3 regions of the Streptacidiphilus rugosus AM-16 genome follow, and region 3 is predicted to be linked to each of the others. Evidence: riboswitches for the same ligand, from Rfam matches in the RefSeq annotation. Region 3 holds a riboswitch; each other region holds the start of a gene.
What was found. Region 3 has a riboswitch for cyclic di-AMP ahead of BS83_RS03455 (M23 family metallopeptidase). Riboswitches for the same ligand answer to the same signal wherever they lie in the genome.
Positions count from the first base shown of each region.

Region 1 (5,448 bases), on a different contig from region 3:
CTTCGCCTGCACGTCGGTCCACCAGAACTCGTAGACGAGGTAGAGCGCGAGCACGGCGCTCACCGCGATCAGCACAGACCCCCCGATGCGCAGCGCTCGGTCGAGCGGCGTCGCCGGTCGTGCGGAGGGCGCGGCATCCGGGGGTCTGCGAAACTTCAAGACATCCAGCCCCGATCGGCTTATCGGTTGCGGACGTGGGCCGCGAACTTCATCGCCACACCGGCCAGGCCGAGGGCGAGCGCCATGCTCGCGTAGATCAGCCCACTGAAGCCGGTCTTGGGGAGTTCGTGTCCGTACATCTTGCTGTTCTCCTCACACTGATGAAGTGTCACTAAGAAATCGGTACGGGAGAGGGGTCAGGTCGGCCCTTCTCGTAGACGGTGAGACCCTTCGAGAGCCTGAGCGGCACCAGAAGGAGTTCGACCACCAGCGCCTTCCATGCATAGTAGATATTGACGAATTTCATGAGATACACACATGGAAGATTGCGCAGCACCCGGATGACCGGAAGCTTCCGTCGTTTGGCCGCATACAGCAACGGCGGTAGCGTGAGCCCGACTTCGAGCCCGGCCCACCAGCCGACGGTGCCCACCCAGGAGCCGCCCATCAGCGGGGCGATGAAGGGGACGGCGAGCCAGAGCGGCGCGGTGACGATCTCCCAGAGCGCGAGCAGGATCCACAGCGCCAGCACCGGCTTGCGCGGGATCATCCGCCACAGGTGCAGCCGGACGTTCTGCGCGAAGCCCGCCATCCACCGCCAGTCCTGCTTGCGCAGGTAGGTGAGGTCCTCCGGATCCGCCGCCCAGGCGACGGCCTTGGCGACGTAGACCGCCTTCTGACCCATCATCTGGGCGGACCAGGTGTAGTCCATGTCCTCGACGATCGTCCGCTCGGGGAAGCCGCCGAAGTCGACGAGCGGCCGGCGCCGGAAGACGGAGCAGCATCCCGAGCACACGGTGGGGCTGTTCGCCATGTTCTGGATCGGTCTGTTCCAGTGGAAGCCGTAGAGGTACTCGATCGACCGCCCGCGCTCGGTCCAGGTCCGCTCGAACCGGCTCTGGACGCAGCCTGCGGCGATGACGACGCGCTCGTCGTCGAAGGCGGGCTTGATCAGCTCGATGTAGTCGTCGGCCAGGACGGTGTCGGCGTCCACGGCGAGCACGAGATCGGTGTCGCAGTAGGGAAGCGCGAAGTTCTGCGCCCTCGCCTTGCTGCCGAGATTGTGGGGCGGCCGCACCACCGTCACACCGTAGGACGCGGCGACCTCCCCGGTCCGGTCAATCGATCCGTCGTCCACGACAATGATGCGCTCGGCCGGAACGGTCTGCCGCAGCAGCGCCTCCAGTGTGGCCGGCAGACCTGACTCCTCATTGTGCGCAGGCACGATCACGGAAAGCGTCAGCATGTTCGCCGAGTTCCTTCGTCCGTAAACGGAGTTCATGTTCCGGGGCGCCTCCCAGGGCACCCCGGAGAACTGTCAGGAAATTCATAGCATCATGTGGACGGCTCGCCGGCTCCGGCGTTACCGGCCATCAGTGTGATGATTTCCGACCGCCCTCGGGGCCGGCGGCGGAGGCGCAGAAAGGCCCCTCGCCGGCGGTCGGTCCGCCGGCCAGGGGCCTCAGCTGTCGCGTCGAGCGCTCAGATGTGCCGCATCGCGTAGATCGAACCGATCTGGGCCATGGGCTCGTAGCGGACGTAGGCGCCGGTGTGCGGGGCGTGGAGGATGATGCCGTTGCCCGCGTACATCCCGACGTGCTCGGCGCCGTTGAAGAAGACCAGGTCGCCCACCTGGAGATCGGCGGTGGAGTTCACCGCCGTGCCGTAGTTGATCTGGTCGTAGGTGGTGCGGCCGAGGTGGTAACCGGCCTGCGCGTAGGCCCACTGCATCAGGCCCGAGCAGTCGAACTGGCTCGGCCCCGTGCCGCCTCGCAGGTAGGGATCGCCTATGCGGGTCTGCGCGGCCTTGAACGCGGCGGCCTCGATCGAGTCGCCCGGCTGCGAGTTGCCCAGGTTCGCCGTCGAGCCGTAGCCGTGACCGCCGACGATCCCGTTGCCGCCGCCGGTCACCGCGGAGAGCTGCTTCGCGGTCAGCGAGTTGAGCAGCTTCTGGGTCTCCTTGACCTTCGCGTCGGCCGCGGCCTTCGCCGCGGCGGCCTGGCGGACACTGGCGTCCAGCGCCTGCAAGGCGGCCTCCGCCTGGGACTTCTCCTTGGTGAGGGTCCGCTCCTCGGACCGCAGCGCGTCGAGCTCGCCGACCTGACTGCTGGTCACCTGGTTCATCGCGGACGCCTTGTCCAGGAACTCACTCGGGTCGCTGCTCAGCATCAGCTGCACCGTCGGGTCGACGGCGCCCTCCGCGTACTGGGACTGCGCGATCCGGCTCACGTCGTCCATGAGCAGATTGACCTTCGCCTGGCGGCGGGCTATCTCGTCCTGGAGCAGCGCGGCCTTCTGCTGCTGGCCCTGGACCTGCTCCTCCACCTGGTCGTAGACCTGGACGGCGTGGTCGGACTCGTTGTTCAGCTGGTCGAGCTGCGCCTTGAGCTGGCCGGTCGTCGGCGTGGGCGCGGCGCTCGAGGACTGGGCGGTGAGTGCGACGCCGGTCGCGGCGACGGCGGTGATCAGCGACACCCGGGCGCGGGTGCGACTCGGGGTGGTGGGACGGCGGTGGGACGCCACGCGGGCGGACTCCTTCTTCCTACGTCCGCCTACCGGGTGAGCTGACGGGTTCGGGCCGGAAGTTCGCCCTACGACATCTCACAGCCCTGCGGCCGCCTGATGCCGATTCACCCCGAGGAACGTGGGTCCCCGGCTCCGAGTCGGCGGCCTGACCGTTGCCCGGCCCTGCTGCCTCGTCAGACTCGGCGGTACCGCCGCGGTCGCCCAGGGTCGGACGATCGACGTCGCAACGGTTCGAGCCCGACCCTAGTTGCCCGATCGTGACCATAGCAATATCTGATGCGTCAGATCCTGTCTGCTTTCCGTCCGAAGTGGCGCAAAAGGACGCGGTGACCTCCTCTTTCCACCCGCCACCTCCACCCTGAGGTGGTGGTCCCCCGGCGTGGCGGCCCGCCACCCTGGGGACATGGGCGCGATGGAGACGGTGGTCCGTGACGCGGTGTCAGGCTGCGTCGGACTGGTCGCGGTGTGCTGGGTGGCGGGCGCGCTGTACTTCGGAGCACAGAGTCCGGCGGGCCTGCGGGGCTGGTCCGCGCGGGCGCGGAGCTCGCTGCCCGCGCGGCTGGGCCTGGTCGCGGGCGTCGCGGTCCTCGTCGCCCTGGGCGGCGGCGGTCGGGGCCGGCTCTGGCGGCATCTGCAGTACTGGCAGCCGGCGCTCGCCGTCCTCGGCGTCGTCGTGGTCGTGGCGTCGACCGCGCTGCTGCTGTGGGCGCGGTGGGTGCTCGGCACGATGTGGGCGAGCGTCCCGCTGGTGCGGCAGGGACACGAACTGCGCACCGGCGGGCCCTACGCCCACGTCCGCCACCCCATCTACACCGGGTTCCTCGGCCTCGTGCTCGGCGGCACGCTCGCGGAGGGCCTCGGTCTCTGGCTGCTGATCGCCGCCGCGTGCGTGCCTTGGCTGCTGCACCGGGTGCGCGTCGAGGACCGGCTGATGGCGGCGGAGTTCGGCGAGCAGTACGCCGCCTACCGCCGCCGGGTCCCGGCCCTGGCACCCCGCCTGCCACACCGGAACTGACGGGCCGCCGACCGGTTCGTCCGCCCGGCGGCCTCAGTCCAGCCGCTTCAGCCCCTCGGCCGTCGGCTGGTACGCACCGGGCGACAGGGCGGGGTCGGTGGCCAGAGCGGCGATCGCCGCGCCGATGTCGGCCGGGGTGAGCACCGGGCCCATCCGGCGCAGGAACTCCTCCTCCGCCACACCCGAGCGCTCGGCGTAGGCCCGCACACCGGCGTTCCCGACGCCGCTGCCGGGGGTCATCGGCGGCAGGATGCTGCGGAAGTCGATCCCCAGGCCGCTGCGGGCGGACTCCTCGGCCGCGTACCCGGTGAGGAAACGGACCGCCGCCTTGGCGCCCGCGTAGCCCCCGCTGACCGGCGAGCCCTTCAGCGCCGCGCCGCTGGAGACGGCCACCACGACGCTGCCCGGGTCCAGTGGGAGCGTCAGCGCCTGCCGGGTCCAGTGGAAGGCGTGCCGGACGTCAGCCTCCCAGTGCCGACTGAAGCTCTCCCAGTCGTACTCCTGCAGCGGGCGCCCCAGTGGAACCGCGCCCGCGTTCAGCACGAGCACCCGCGGCCGGTACTGCGCGAGCAGCCGCTCGGCGACGTCGGGATCCGTCGCGTCCGCGGCGACGGGCACGAAGCCCGCACCGAGGCGTTCGCGCCGTTCGTCCAGCTCCGCCTTGTCGCGGGCGACGCCGACGACGCGCGCGCCGGCCGCGCACAGGACGGCCGCGGCCTCCGCGCCGAGGCCCCGGCTCGCGCCGGTGACGATCGCGGTGGCGCCGGTGAGATCAGGGACGGTCATGGCCGCTCCTCCTCCGTGACGAACTCTCGATGGCCTGATATTCAACCTCTTGGTTGAATGTACCGCCCGCGCTAACATTCAGCAATATGGTTGAGCGTTCTTCGGCACCCCTGGATCTCACCTACATGGCCCTCGCCGATCCGACCCGGCGGGCCATCCTGCAACGCCTGCGCACCACCGAGGCGCGCGTCACCGAGATCGCCGCGCCGCTGCCGATGTCGCTGGCGGCGGTCTCGAAGCACATCATCGTGCTGGAGCGGGCCGGCCTGGTCCGCCGCGAGATACGCGGCCGCGACCACTACCTCAGCGCGAATCCGCAGCCGCTCGCCGAGGCCGAGCAGTGGATCAGCGACTACACCCGCTTCTGGGAGCGCCGCGCCGACGCCCTGGCCGCCCACCTGGAGGCGCACGCCGCGGAGATCGCCGACACGAAGGGGAGCACGCCATGACGGACGCCGTCGTCCGGGTCACCCGCAGCCTGAAGGCCGACGCCGAGGACGTCTTCGACGCGTGGACCAACGCCGACCGGCTGCAGCAGTGGCTCTGCCCGGATCCAGGCATCGTCGCCGAGGCCACCTGCGATCCGGTCGTCGGCGGCCGCTACCGGATCGTCAAGATCTTCGAATCCGGCGCGGACACCGTGACCGGCGAGTACCTGATCGTGGACCGTCCCCACCTCCTGGTCTTCACCTGGGCGGCCGACAGCACCCACGGCCGGACCACCCGCGTCACCGTCACCCTCCGTCCCGAGGGCGCCACCACCGAGATGACCATCACTCACGAACAGCTCCCCGGCGGCGACTTCCGCGAGCGCGCCACGGTCATCTGGTCCTCCATCGCCGACAAACTGGCCGCCCTCCTCACCCCGTAGCACCCGGGCCGCCCGCGCACCTCACCCGGCGTCGAGCACCTCCAGGACGTCGACCATGCGGGCGAGTTTCGCGCGGACGCGGGTGGCGTCG
Region 1 is NZ_JQMJ01000004.1:4,007,836-4,013,283, forward strand. Features, by position in the region: gene BS83_RS27200 (class E sortase) at 1-159, opposite strand, end outside; gene BS83_RS27205 (glycosyltransferase family 2 protein) at 332-1,405, opposite strand; gene BS83_RS27210 (C40 family peptidase) at 1,642-2,682, opposite strand; cyclic di-AMP (ydaO/yuaA leader) riboswitch at 2,693-2,838, opposite strand; gene BS83_RS27215 (methyltransferase family protein) at 3,089-3,700, shown strand; gene BS83_RS27220 (SDR family NAD(P)-dependent oxidoreductase) at 3,734-4,486, opposite strand; gene BS83_RS27225 (ArsR/SmtB family transcription factor) at 4,573-4,935, shown strand; gene BS83_RS27230 (SRPBCC family protein) at 4,932-5,357, shown strand; gene BS83_RS27235 (ACT domain-containing protein) at 5,379-5,448, opposite strand, start outside.
Region 1: linked by a shared signal. The riboswitch ahead of BS83_RS27210 (C40 family peptidase) and the one ahead of BS83_RS03455 (M23 family metallopeptidase) in region 3 are both predicted to bind cyclic di-AMP.

Region 2 (5,448 bases), on a different contig from region 3:
GTCGGCATCAACCTGCTCCGCGAGGGCCTCGACCTGCCCGAGGTCTCCCTGGTCGCGATCCTCGACGCGGACAAGGAGGGCTTCCTGCGCTCGCCCACCTCGCTGATCCAGACGATCGGCCGCGCGGCGCGCAACGTCTCCGGCCAGGTCCACATGTACGCGGACCGGATCACCCCGGCGATGGACCGGGCGATCTCGGAGACCAACCGTCGCCGGGAGATCCAGCAGGCCTACAACGCCGAGAACGGCATCGACCCGCAGCCGCTGCGCAAGAAGATCGGCGACATCCTCGACTCCCTGGCCCGCGAGGACATGGACACCGCCGAGCTGCTCAGCACGGGATACCGCCAGTCCGGCGGCGCGGGCGGCAAGGGGCAGAAGGCGCCGGTCCCGGCGCTCGGCGCGAAGGGCGCGGCCGGCAAGCAGGACGCCAAGAGCCTGCCCGCGGCCGAGCTGGCCGATCTCATCGGCGAGTTGACGGACCGGATGCACGCGGCGGCCGCCGAGCTCCAGTTCGAGGTCGCCGCCCGGCTGCGCGACGAGGTGAACGAGCTCAAGAAGGAGTTGCGCCAGATGCGCGAGGCGGGCATCGCCTGACCGGTCGACAGCGCTGATCGGGCCGCGCGTCCGGGGCTCGATCAGTGTCGGGGTCGTAGGGTTCAGCCTAGGAACCGGATACCGCATGTCGCGGATCGATCGGGGAGGGCCGAAGCATGTCGGTGAGTTTGGGCAAGGGGCAGAGCGTCAGCCTGGAGAAGGCGGCGGGCGGGGGCTCGCTCGCCGTGGTGCGGATGGGGCTCGGCTGGCAGGCCGCGCCGCGCAAGGGGCTGTTCCGCACGCGTCGCCGCGAGATCGACCTGGACGCCTCGGCGGTCCTGTTCACCGCGGACGCGCTCGCGGACGTGGTCTTCTTCCAGCACCTGGTGAGCAACGACGGCTCGGTCCGGCACACCGGCGACAACCTGGTCGGCGGCAGCGGCGGCGAGGACGACGAGTCGATCATGGTGGATCTGCGCAAGGTCCCGCAGAAGATCACCCAGATCGTCTTCACCGTGAACTCCTACAGCGGCCAGACCTTCCAGGAGGTCGAGCTGGCCCACTGCCGACTGGTCGACGAGTCCACCGGCACGGAGCTCGCCCGCTACACGCTCAGCGGCGGCGGCGCGCACACCGGCCAGGTCATGGCCAAGGTCTACCGGGACGCGGGCGGCGGCTGGCAGATGGCCGCGATCGGCGTGCCGGCCCAGGGGCGGACCTTCCAGGACATGCTTCCGGCGATCCAGCAGTGCCTGTGAGATAGGCCTCAACTGTCCGCAGAACGATTGGTTGTGGTCATTCAATCTGCCTAACCTGCGCGGGTCCGCTTCCTCAACCGGACCCCTGCGCGCGGGAACGCCGAATCCTGCCCCTCGCCGCCGGGTCGAACGAACAGCACGGGCCGGAGCGGGGGAACCAGGTGCACGACGCCTCGCTTCGGCGCGGCTTGGGGTGAAGCCGCGTCCGCGGCCGGGCTACTCTCGCGGCCCGAATCCGACAGCTCACCTCGCAGGCGTCGGAGAGGCGCCATGCACCCCATCCTGTCGACCCCTGCCCGCATACTCGCGTTCGGAGCCACCCCGGCGCTCCTTCTCGGCGCGGCGTTCGCCCCCCAGGCGCAGGCCGCCACCCCGCGCGTCAGCGAGACCGGCCTGACCGCGACGGTGAGCGGTACGAGCGCGACCGCCACGGTCAAGGTCAGCGCCACCTCCTGCGTGACCGTGCGCAGCCTCGGCGTGGCCGTCCGCGACGCGGCGGGCCGCCACCTGGACTTCCCGCAGTGGCGCAGCAACGCGCGCATCTGCCCGACCGGCCTGACCGTCAACGCGGGCACCCGGACCCTCGCCGCGGGCCACTACACGATGATGGGCGCCTACCTCGACGCCTCCGGCTGGCACAACCTGACCGCGAAGACGCTGATCGTGGGCTCCGGCTCCACCTCGGCCCCCGCGCCGAAGCCGACCCCCACGCCGACCCCGACGCCCGCGCCCGCCCCGAGCGGCGGCAGCGCGATCCCGGCCGGGGTGGCGTCCTCCTCCACCCCGATCTGGTCGGAGGAGTTCAGCAACCCGATCAGCTGGGGCCAGCGCTGGGTCGGCGACACCTCCACGGCCTACCGCTACGGCAACCACAACCCGGACGACAACAAGCTCGACTGGCTGGACACCAACGACGTCTCCGTCGCGAACGGCGTGGCCACCTTCACCGCCCAGCCGAGTTCGCACACGCTGGAGAACGGCAAGCAGGCGTGGACCACCGGGCTGCTGACCACCGAGGGCTCCAAGGAGGGCTTCCAGGTCAGGACCGGCGACTACGTCGAGGCCCGCGTCAAGCTCCCGACCGGCACGGGCGCCTGGCCGGCGTTGTGGACCTGGAAGAACGGCAACGGCGAGATCGACTCCTTCGAGTACCACCCGGACAACCCGAACCTGCTGGAGTTGACCAACCACGTCACCTCCGGCGGCGACTACTACACCGACGCGAGCGCGGTGAAGCCGGGCGGCTGGGTCACCATCGGCACCAAGTACGGCGCCGACTCGGTCGACTGGTACGTCAATGGCGTCAAGGTCTACTCGGACGGCCACGGGGTGGGCGCCAACTGGTCCGCCTACCTGATCCTCAACCTGTCCCTCTCCGCCGGCCAGTACCACGCGGCTCCGAGCGGCAGCACGCCGATCACCTTCTCGGCCGACTACCTGCGCGTCTACCACTGACACGCCCGGAGTCCGCCGCCCGCTTCACCTCCCCTTTGCTGTCTTGTTAGCCTGGCAGGGCAAGCGGAGGGGAGTACTCCCTAGAACGACGTCCTCGTCAACACGGCGGTGCCCGGCACCGTCCGGTGGCGTCGGCCCTGTTGCGGCAGGGCGGAGGAGACCTCCGGCAGAGTTGTCGTCTGCCGGAGGAGCAGTCGTTCATGGACGTATCCGTGACCCTGTGGGTCACCACCATCGCCGTACTCGTCGCACTGGTCGCCGCCGACTTCTTCATCGGCGGGCGGAAGCCCCACGAGGTCACGCTGCGCGAGGCCGGCGCCTGGACCGTGGTCTGGATCGTGCTGGCCCTGCTGTTCGGCGGCTTCGTCTGGTGGCACTCGGGCGGCGAGCCCGCCGGGGAGTTCTTCGCCGGCTACATCACCGAGAAGTCGCTCAGCGTCGACAACCTCTTCGTCTTCGTACTGATCATGGGGAAGTTCGCCGTCCCCGCCGCCTACCAGCAGCGGGTGCTGATGGTCGGCGTGCTGATAGCGCTGGTGCTGCGGGCGGTCTTCATCGCCGCGGGCTCGGCGGTCATCGCCTCCTTCTCGTGGGTCTTCTTCCTCTTCGGCGCCTTCCTGATCTGGACCGCCTGGAAGCTGATCAAGGAGGCGCGGGCCGGTGAGTCCGAGGAGGAGTTCGAGGAGAACCGTCTGCTGAAGGCCGTCGAGCGCCGCTTCCCCGCGACCGACGGCTATCGCGGCACCAGGCTGGTCGTCGTCGAGAACGGCCGGCGCCTGATCACCCCGATACTCGTGGTGATGCTCGCGATCGGCACCACCGACGTGCTCTTCGCGATGGACTCGATCCCCGCGATCTTCGGGCTGACGCAGGACCCGTACATCGTCTTCACCGCCAACGCCTTCGCGCTGATGGGCCTGCGCCAGCTCTACTTCCTCATCGGCGGTCTGCTGAAGAAGCTGGTCCACCTCTCCTACGGGCTCTCGCTGATCCTCGGCTTCATCGGCGTGAAGCTGCTGCTCCACGCCGCGCACGAGGCCGGGGCGCACTGGGCGCCGGAGATCGGCATTCCCTTCTCGCTGGGCTTCATCGTCGTGGTGCTGACGGTCACCACCGTCACGTCGCTGCGGGCTTCGCGTCGGCAGGAGCGTCTGCCGCCGCCGTGACCGGGCCCGGAACGGGGCCGACGAGGCCGGCGGCCTGCTTCCGCCCGGGAATGGCGAGCGTGAGCAGCGCGGCGAGCAGGGCCACAGCGCCGCCGATCACGAAGCCGACCCGGAAGCCCTCTGCGGAGGGCAGCGTCACCGGCCCCATCCTGACGGTCATGTGCGCGAGCACCACGCCGACCACGGCCGCCGAGGTGGAGGTGCCGATGCTGCGCATCAGCGTGTTGAGGCCGTTGGCGGCGGCCGTCTCGGACGGCGGCACGGCCGACATGATCAGCGCGGGCATCGCCGCGTAGGCGAAGGCGATGCCCGCCCCGATCACGCTGGAGAAGAGCAGCACGCCCCAGACGTGGTGCATCAGCGGGAGTGCCAGCCCGTAGCCCAGGGCGATCACGAGCGCTCCGGCGAACAGTGAGGCCTTCGGCCCCCGTGCCCTGGAGAGCCGGGCCGAGAGCGGCGAGACGGCCATCATGACCAGTCCCGACGGCGCGACCACCAGCCCGGCCGCGACCATGGACTGCCCGAGGCCGTAGCCGGTCGCCTTCGGCAGCTCCAGCAACTGCGGCACGATCAGCGACATCGCGTACATCGCGAAGCCGACCACGACCGAGGCGATGTTGGTGAGCAGCACCTGACGGCGCATCGTGGTCCGCAGGTCGACCAGCGGCGCCGCCTGCCGCAGCTCCCACCAGGCCCAGGCGGCCAGCACGACGGCCGAGGCGGCGAACATCCCGAGCGTGGTCCCGCTGCCCCAGCCCCAGTCGCCGCCCTTGGAGATCCCGAGCAGCAGGCAGAGCAGGCCGGCCGAGAGGCCGACGGCGCCGACCACGTCGAAGCTCCCGCCGCTGCGCAGCGGGGACTCCGGCACCACGACGACCACCAGCACGGCGACGGCGGCACCGAGGGCGCCGGAGGTCCAGAAGAGGGTGTGCCAGTCGCTGTGCTGGGCGATGGTCGCGGCCGCGGGCAGCCCGAGCGCGCCGCCGATCCCGAGCGAGGAGCTCATCAGGGCCATGGCGGATCCGAGCTTCTCCGGCGGCAGTTCGTCCCGCATGACGCTGATCCCCAGCGGGACGACGGCCATGCCGCAGCCCTGCAGCGCGCGCCCGACGACCATGGAGGGCAGCGAGCTGCCGAGCGCGCTGACGAGCGAACCGACGACCAGGAGCAGCAGGCTCAGCACCAGCATGCGGCGCTTGCCGAGCATGTCGCCGAGCCGTCCGAGCACGGGGGTCGCCACGGCGGCGGCGAGCAGGGTCGCGGTGATCGCCCAGGAGGCGTCGGTGGCACTGCTGTGCAGGAGGCGGGGCAGGTCCGGGATCAGCGGGACGATCAGCGTCTGCATCAGCGAGACGACGATTCCGGCGCAGGCGAGGACGCCGACGATCGCGCCGCCGGTGCGCGGGTGCCGGGGCTCGGGGGGTGTGCTGCTCATCGGCGCTCCTGGCCTGGTGTGGAATGTGTATGGTGCACACAATGTGTACCGTACATACGGGCCTGCTGGCGATACCCTGCTGCGGGATCCGGAAGAG
Region 2 is NZ_JQMJ01000004.1:5,671,392-5,676,839, reverse strand. Features, by position in the region: gene uvrB (excinuclease ABC subunit UvrB) at 1-597, shown strand, start outside; gene BS83_RS34925 (TerD family protein) at 714-1,295, shown strand; cyclic di-AMP (ydaO/yuaA leader) riboswitch at 1,384-1,567, shown strand; gene BS83_RS44515 (glycoside hydrolase family 16 protein) at 1,566-2,750, shown strand; gene BS83_RS34915 (TerC family protein) at 2,951-3,916, shown strand; gene BS83_RS34910 (MFS transporter) at 3,867-5,351, opposite strand.
Region 2: linked by a shared signal. The riboswitch ahead of BS83_RS44515 (glycoside hydrolase family 16 protein) and the one ahead of BS83_RS03455 (M23 family metallopeptidase) in region 3 are both predicted to bind cyclic di-AMP.

Region 3 (5,448 bases):
CACTCGAAGTCATGAATCTGCCCATTTCGGTGAGGTGTTCCGGGTTCGTACCTGATGTGATGCCGCCATCCGTACACGATGCATGCACGACGGGCGGTGTCCGATGAAGCTTCTCGGGACCCTGGCCGCCGCCGTCCAACGGCGGCTGCTCTGGATCATGCTGCTCGCCTACGTTCTCGCCGCGGCCCGGCCCGGGCCGGGACAGGCCCTGCGCGGGGTGACGCTCGCGCGGTTCGACGGGGCCGCCTTTCCGCTCCAGGCGGGACTCCTCGCCCTGATGGTCTTCAACGCCGGCCTGACCGCCAGGTCCGAGGCCCTGCCCGCGCTGCTGCGGCATCCCCGGGCGCTGCTGGTCGGCATCGCCTCCAACGCCCTGCTGCCGACGCTCCTGCTCGGCGTCGGCGCCCTCGCGGCCGACGGCTGGCACAACGTCCACGAGGCGCAGAGCCTGCTCGTCGGCCTCGCCCTGGTCGGCGCCATGCCCGTCGCCGCCGGAGCCACCGTCTTCGCCCAGGGGAGCGAGGGCAATGCCACGCTGACCCTCGGCCTGGTCGTCGGCAGCACCCTGCTGAGCCCGCTCACCATCCCGCTCGGGCTGCATCTGGGCGGGTTCCTGGCCTCCGGGCCCTACGCGGCGGACCTGCACGCCGTCGCCGAGCACGCGTGCAGCGCCTTCGCGGTGCTGGCGGTCGTGCTGCCGTGCGCGGCGGGCCTGCTGACGGGGCGTCTGCTGGGCGCGCGGCTCGGGCCGGTGCTGCCGCTGGTCAGGGCCGCCGGCCTCGCCGTGGTGGTGCTGCTCAGCTACACCAACGCCTGCGGCGCGCTGCGGCAGGTGGTGGAGCGACCCGACCCCGACTACCTGGTCCTGGTCGTCGTCGCGGCGGCGGCCATGTGCGGCGGCTCCTTCCTCAGCGGGTGGGTGCTGGCCGGCAGGCTCGGCGTCCCGCGCGCGGACGCGATCGCGCTCACCTACGCCTCCGGGATGAACAACAGCAGCGCCGGAGCGGTCGTCGCGGCCACGCGGCTGCCGGGGAACCCGGCCGTCCTGCTGCCGATCCTGGCCTACAGCCTGCTGCAGAAGGTGCTGGCTTCCTCGGTCGGTGCGCTGGTCAGGAACGCACCGTTCGGTGACGAAGGTTCAGCGGGGTCCACGGCCGTCCCAACTGCCCCTAAGGAACCACTTGGATTCAGACGGCTTTAGTATTAACTTTCCATAACAGTACGCGCGGCTACAGTCGTTCGACCGTCGGACGACGTCGTGCGGATCGCCTAATCCACATGGAACCGGGGACCCAGGTACCTGGGGTGCATCGGCCTCGCGGCCGTAGGAGACCTCCCTCTCCGAACCCGTCAGCTAACCCGGTCGGCGAAGGGACGGAAAGGAGCACGCCAGTTATGGCGTCATACCCGGTCGAGACCGTCGCCGAGCCCTCGACGGCGCAGCAGGCGACGAGCGCCCTGCCGCGGCAGCGTGGCGCGGCGCTGGGCCTGGCGGCCATGGCTGTCGGCGCGAGCAGCGTGATCGGCCTCGCCGGCCCGGCCCTCGCGGCCGACCGTCCCGAGCACACCGGCCCTTCCGGCTCCCTCCTCCTCGACGAGCACGCCACGGCGGCGCCGGCCGCCGACGCGGGCACGGCGCTGGCCGACCGCATCCGCGCGCAGGCGACGCAGCAGCGCGCCGACGCCGAGACCACGGCCCGCAGGGAGGCCGCGACGGCGGCCTCGGCGAAGGCCGCGGCGGTCGAGCGGGTCCGTACGACGGAGACCCTCACCCTTCCGGTCCCCGGCGTCAGCACGACCGCGTACGGGCAGTCCGGCTCCTACTGGTCCCACCTGCACACCGGCCTGGACTTCCCGGCCCCGGCGGGCACGCCGGTCCGCGCCGTGGGCGCGGGCGTCGTCACCTCGGCCGGCTGGGCGGGCTCCTACGGCTACCGCGTCATCGAGACGCTGCCGGACGGCACGGAGATCTGGTACTGCCACCTCTCCGCCATCGCGGTCGGCGCGGGCTCGGTGACCGGCGGCCAGCCGATCGGCCGCGTCGGCTCCACGGGCAACTCCACCGGCCCCCACCTCCACCTCGAGGTCCGCCCCTCCGGCGGCGACCCGGTCGACCCCACGGAGTGGCTCACCGCCCACGGCGTCGAGCTCTGAGCCACGCAGTTGATCAAGCAGAGCCTCGCGCCCCTGGACAGTGCAACTGACCCTGTGATGTGAGGTGTCGCGCCCGCGCGGCAGAGCCGCGCAGTTCCCCGCGCCCCTGAGGTAGTGCGGCCAACCCTTTGTTCTGAGGTCTCCCGCCCGCGTGCCGGAGGCGCGCAGTTCCTCGCGCCCTTGGTGGTGCAACGGCCCTTGGCCGGGAGGGGCTACGCCTTGCGGTCCGCCAGGCTCCAGGACGCGAGGGCGACGCCCGTGGCCACGGTGAGGACCGAGGGCCAGGCGCCGATCTTCTTCGCCAGGGGGTGGGAGCCCGCGAACGCGGCCACGTAGAGGCCGCCCAGCGCGGCCGCCGTCCTGGGCCCCGCCGCGCCGCGCCACTGCAGGGCCGCCACGCCGCCTGCCGCGGCCAGCGCCACCCCGCCGAGCTCCCTCCGCTTCGTCGCCCGTGCGACAGCGAAGCCGCCCACCAGACCCGAGGCGGCTGTCACCGAAGAGGGAATCCGGGCCATGGAACTGAACCTCCGTCACTCAATTTGTGCGCGTGTTGTGAAGATGCAGGCCGACATATCCGATATAGACCCGGCCCGTACCCGAACAGTCGTCGTGATAGTGCAGTCGAGGCGCCGTTCCGCCGCCGCCTATCCGCAGATGCGCGCCCATGAAGACCCGACCCGAAGGGTCCACCGCCGTCGGGACGGGAAGAAGCCGTTCCCGCTTCCACTTCGCGTTCGTGCTCACCGTGCGGGACTCGCCGCGGATGACCTTGCGCGGCGGGAAGGGGTGGCAGTCGGGGGGCGTGTTCTCGCACCAACTGCGGAAGTCGCCGCCCGACGTGCCCGCCTTGGCCGCCTCCGCGTAGTCGGAGAGGGCGAGCAGCGCGTCCCACGTCATCCGGACCCAGGTGGGGTGGTCGGTCTGCTCGTCCAGCTCCTTGGTCAGCCGCGCGTCCCCGGTGAACTCCAGCAGCGGGAACTCGCCCAGCCGGTCCAGCAGCTCCGCGAACGTGCCCGGCTCGGCGTCCTGGGGACGGGCCGGCCGGCCCGCGAGCGAGCGCAGCTCCGTGCGGGCCGCGCGCAGCTCGCTGTACTGCTCGTCGTACTCCGCCGCCAGCTGCGACTCGCGCTCCTCCGCCGCGCGGAGCCAGCGCCGGACCTCCTGCAGCTCCTCGGCGCGGGCGCGCTGCTCGTGGGCCTCTTCCTCCTCGTGGTCGACCAGCAGGCCGCCCGGCAGGATCGCGTCCGCCTCCGGCAGGCCCTCGGGCCGCAGCAGCGGAAGCCCGACCAGCTGGTCGGGCAGCGGCGTCTGCACGGCGAGCCGACGCGGCAGCCAGGCCAGCAGGCCCGAGGCCCGCCGCAGGTTCTCCTCGATCGTGGAGCGCGACATCACCCGGTGCCTGGCCGCCTCCGGCGCCCACGCCGGATCCAGGCCGGGGAGGTAGGTGCGGACCGCGCCGCCGTAGACCCGGTGGTGCTCCAGGGCCGCGTTGAAGGTGCGCTCCGCGCCGGGCGCGAGGGCGTAGAGCACGGCCAGGCCGCTGCAGCTGCGCAGCAGCGGGTCGACGGTGTCGTTGAGCCAGTCGTCGAAGTCGGCGTGCAGGGGCGTGCTGGCCACCACGATGGGGAGCCTGCGGTCGGGGTCGCAGAGCTCGTCCAGGATCTCGTCGACGTCCTGGCGCTCGATGACGCTCGGCAGGCCGTGCACCCGGGCGGCGCCCGCCTGCTCGCCCTCGACCGCGTCCAGCACGTCCAGCAGCCCGCGCGCGAGCGCGGGGACGGGGGCCTTCGCGGGCTCCTCACCGCGGACCGGCAGCTGCTCGGCGTCCAGCTGGACCCAGGTGCGGCCGTCCCTGGCCGAGGCCACGGTCAGCGAGGTCTGCCAGATGCCCTGCACGGTGAACTCGCGCAGCCGCCAGCGCGCCAGCCGCCCCTGCACGGCCTTGCCGCGCGCGACCTGGTCCAGCACGGCCTGCGGCCCGACCAGGCGACGGCCGTTGCCGGTGCCGGGCTCGTCGTAGTGCAACGCCTTCAGCCACTGCCTGAGCTGCTGCTCGGCGAGGGCAACAGTCTCCTGGTGACCGTGCCCGCTGGTCACGGCCATCCGATAGATGCCATCGGTCACTGGCGCTGCCTCCTGACGCTGTATCGGCGTCGCCGCACGGCGGTGTGCGGGTATTCAGGACAACGCGGCAGGACCCGGCATTGGTTCCGGTACGGCCGAAGTCACTGGTCGGAGGGGGGCACTTCCTCGGAGTCCGCGGCGGCCGGGCGGGTGGCCGGGTACTGGTAGGGGGGCTGCGGTTGCGGCGCCGGCTGTGCCTGCGGCGGTCCGACCTGGGGATACGCCTGCGGGTACGGCTGCTGGTACGGCTGTTGCTGCTGCGGGAACCCGTACGGAGCCTGCCCGTACGGCCCGGGCTGCTGCTGGGGATACCCGTTCTGCGGATACCCCTGCTGGGGCACGCCCCCCTGCGGATAGCCCTGCTGCGGGTACCCCGGCTGCCCGTACGGCCCCGGCTGCTGCCCGTACGGCCCGGGCTGCTGTGGGAAGGCCACGGGCCGCTGCGGGTAGCCGACGGGCCGCTGCGGGTAGGGATGGGCGTACGGCGACGGCGCCGGGTACGCCGCGCCAGGGGCCCGGCCCCAGACCGTCGCGACCGGCGGGTTCCTGCGGAGCAGCTCCTGCTCGCCCACGCGGGCGAAGATCGGGGTCACCACGTCCTTCCGCTCCCACAGGTGGTGCAGCAGTTCCTGCTCCCGCACCGCGAAGTCCGGCACGGCGAGCCCGCGCGCGACCCGCTCACGGAGCAGCGCCAGGGAGGTGGCGAAACCCTGGTACTCGCGCATCGCCTTGTCGCCGTGCGGACCCTGCTCGAACCTGGAGAGCGCCCGCGCCTGCTTGCGGGTCCGCATGGACGAGAGCACGACCGGCACCTGTCGGCCGATCCAGCCCGCCGTGACGTAGACCGCGAGCTGTTTGCCGACGACGGTCAGCTCGTTGCCGCGCGACCAGACCAGCAGCCAGACCATCAGGGCGAAGACCGGGACCATGAAGAGGAAGTAGACGCCGAGGAAGCCGACCCCGCCGAGCACCGGCGAGCTGTTCCAGGTGCCGTGCATCAGCATGGCGAAGATCCAGCCGGCGATCGGCGCGCACACGCGCTGCCAGCGCTTGCGGCTGATGGCCGCGATGCCGAAGCCCACCGCCGTCATCGAGGTGAAGAGCGGGTGCGCGAAGGGGGACATGACCTCCCGGATCACGAAGGTCATCACGGTCGTGACGACTCCGGTG
Region 3 is NZ_JQMJ01000003.1:21,940-27,387, reverse strand. Features, by position in the region: gene BS83_RS03460 (bile acid:sodium symporter family protein) at 104-1,201, shown strand; cyclic di-AMP (ydaO/yuaA leader) riboswitch at 1,257-1,384, shown strand; gene BS83_RS03455 (M23 family metallopeptidase) at 1,396-2,154, shown strand; gene BS83_RS03450 (hypothetical protein) at 2,367-2,669, opposite strand; gene BS83_RS03445 (hypothetical protein) at 2,689-4,278, opposite strand; gene BS83_RS03440 (PrsW family intramembrane metalloprotease) at 4,380-5,448, opposite strand, start outside.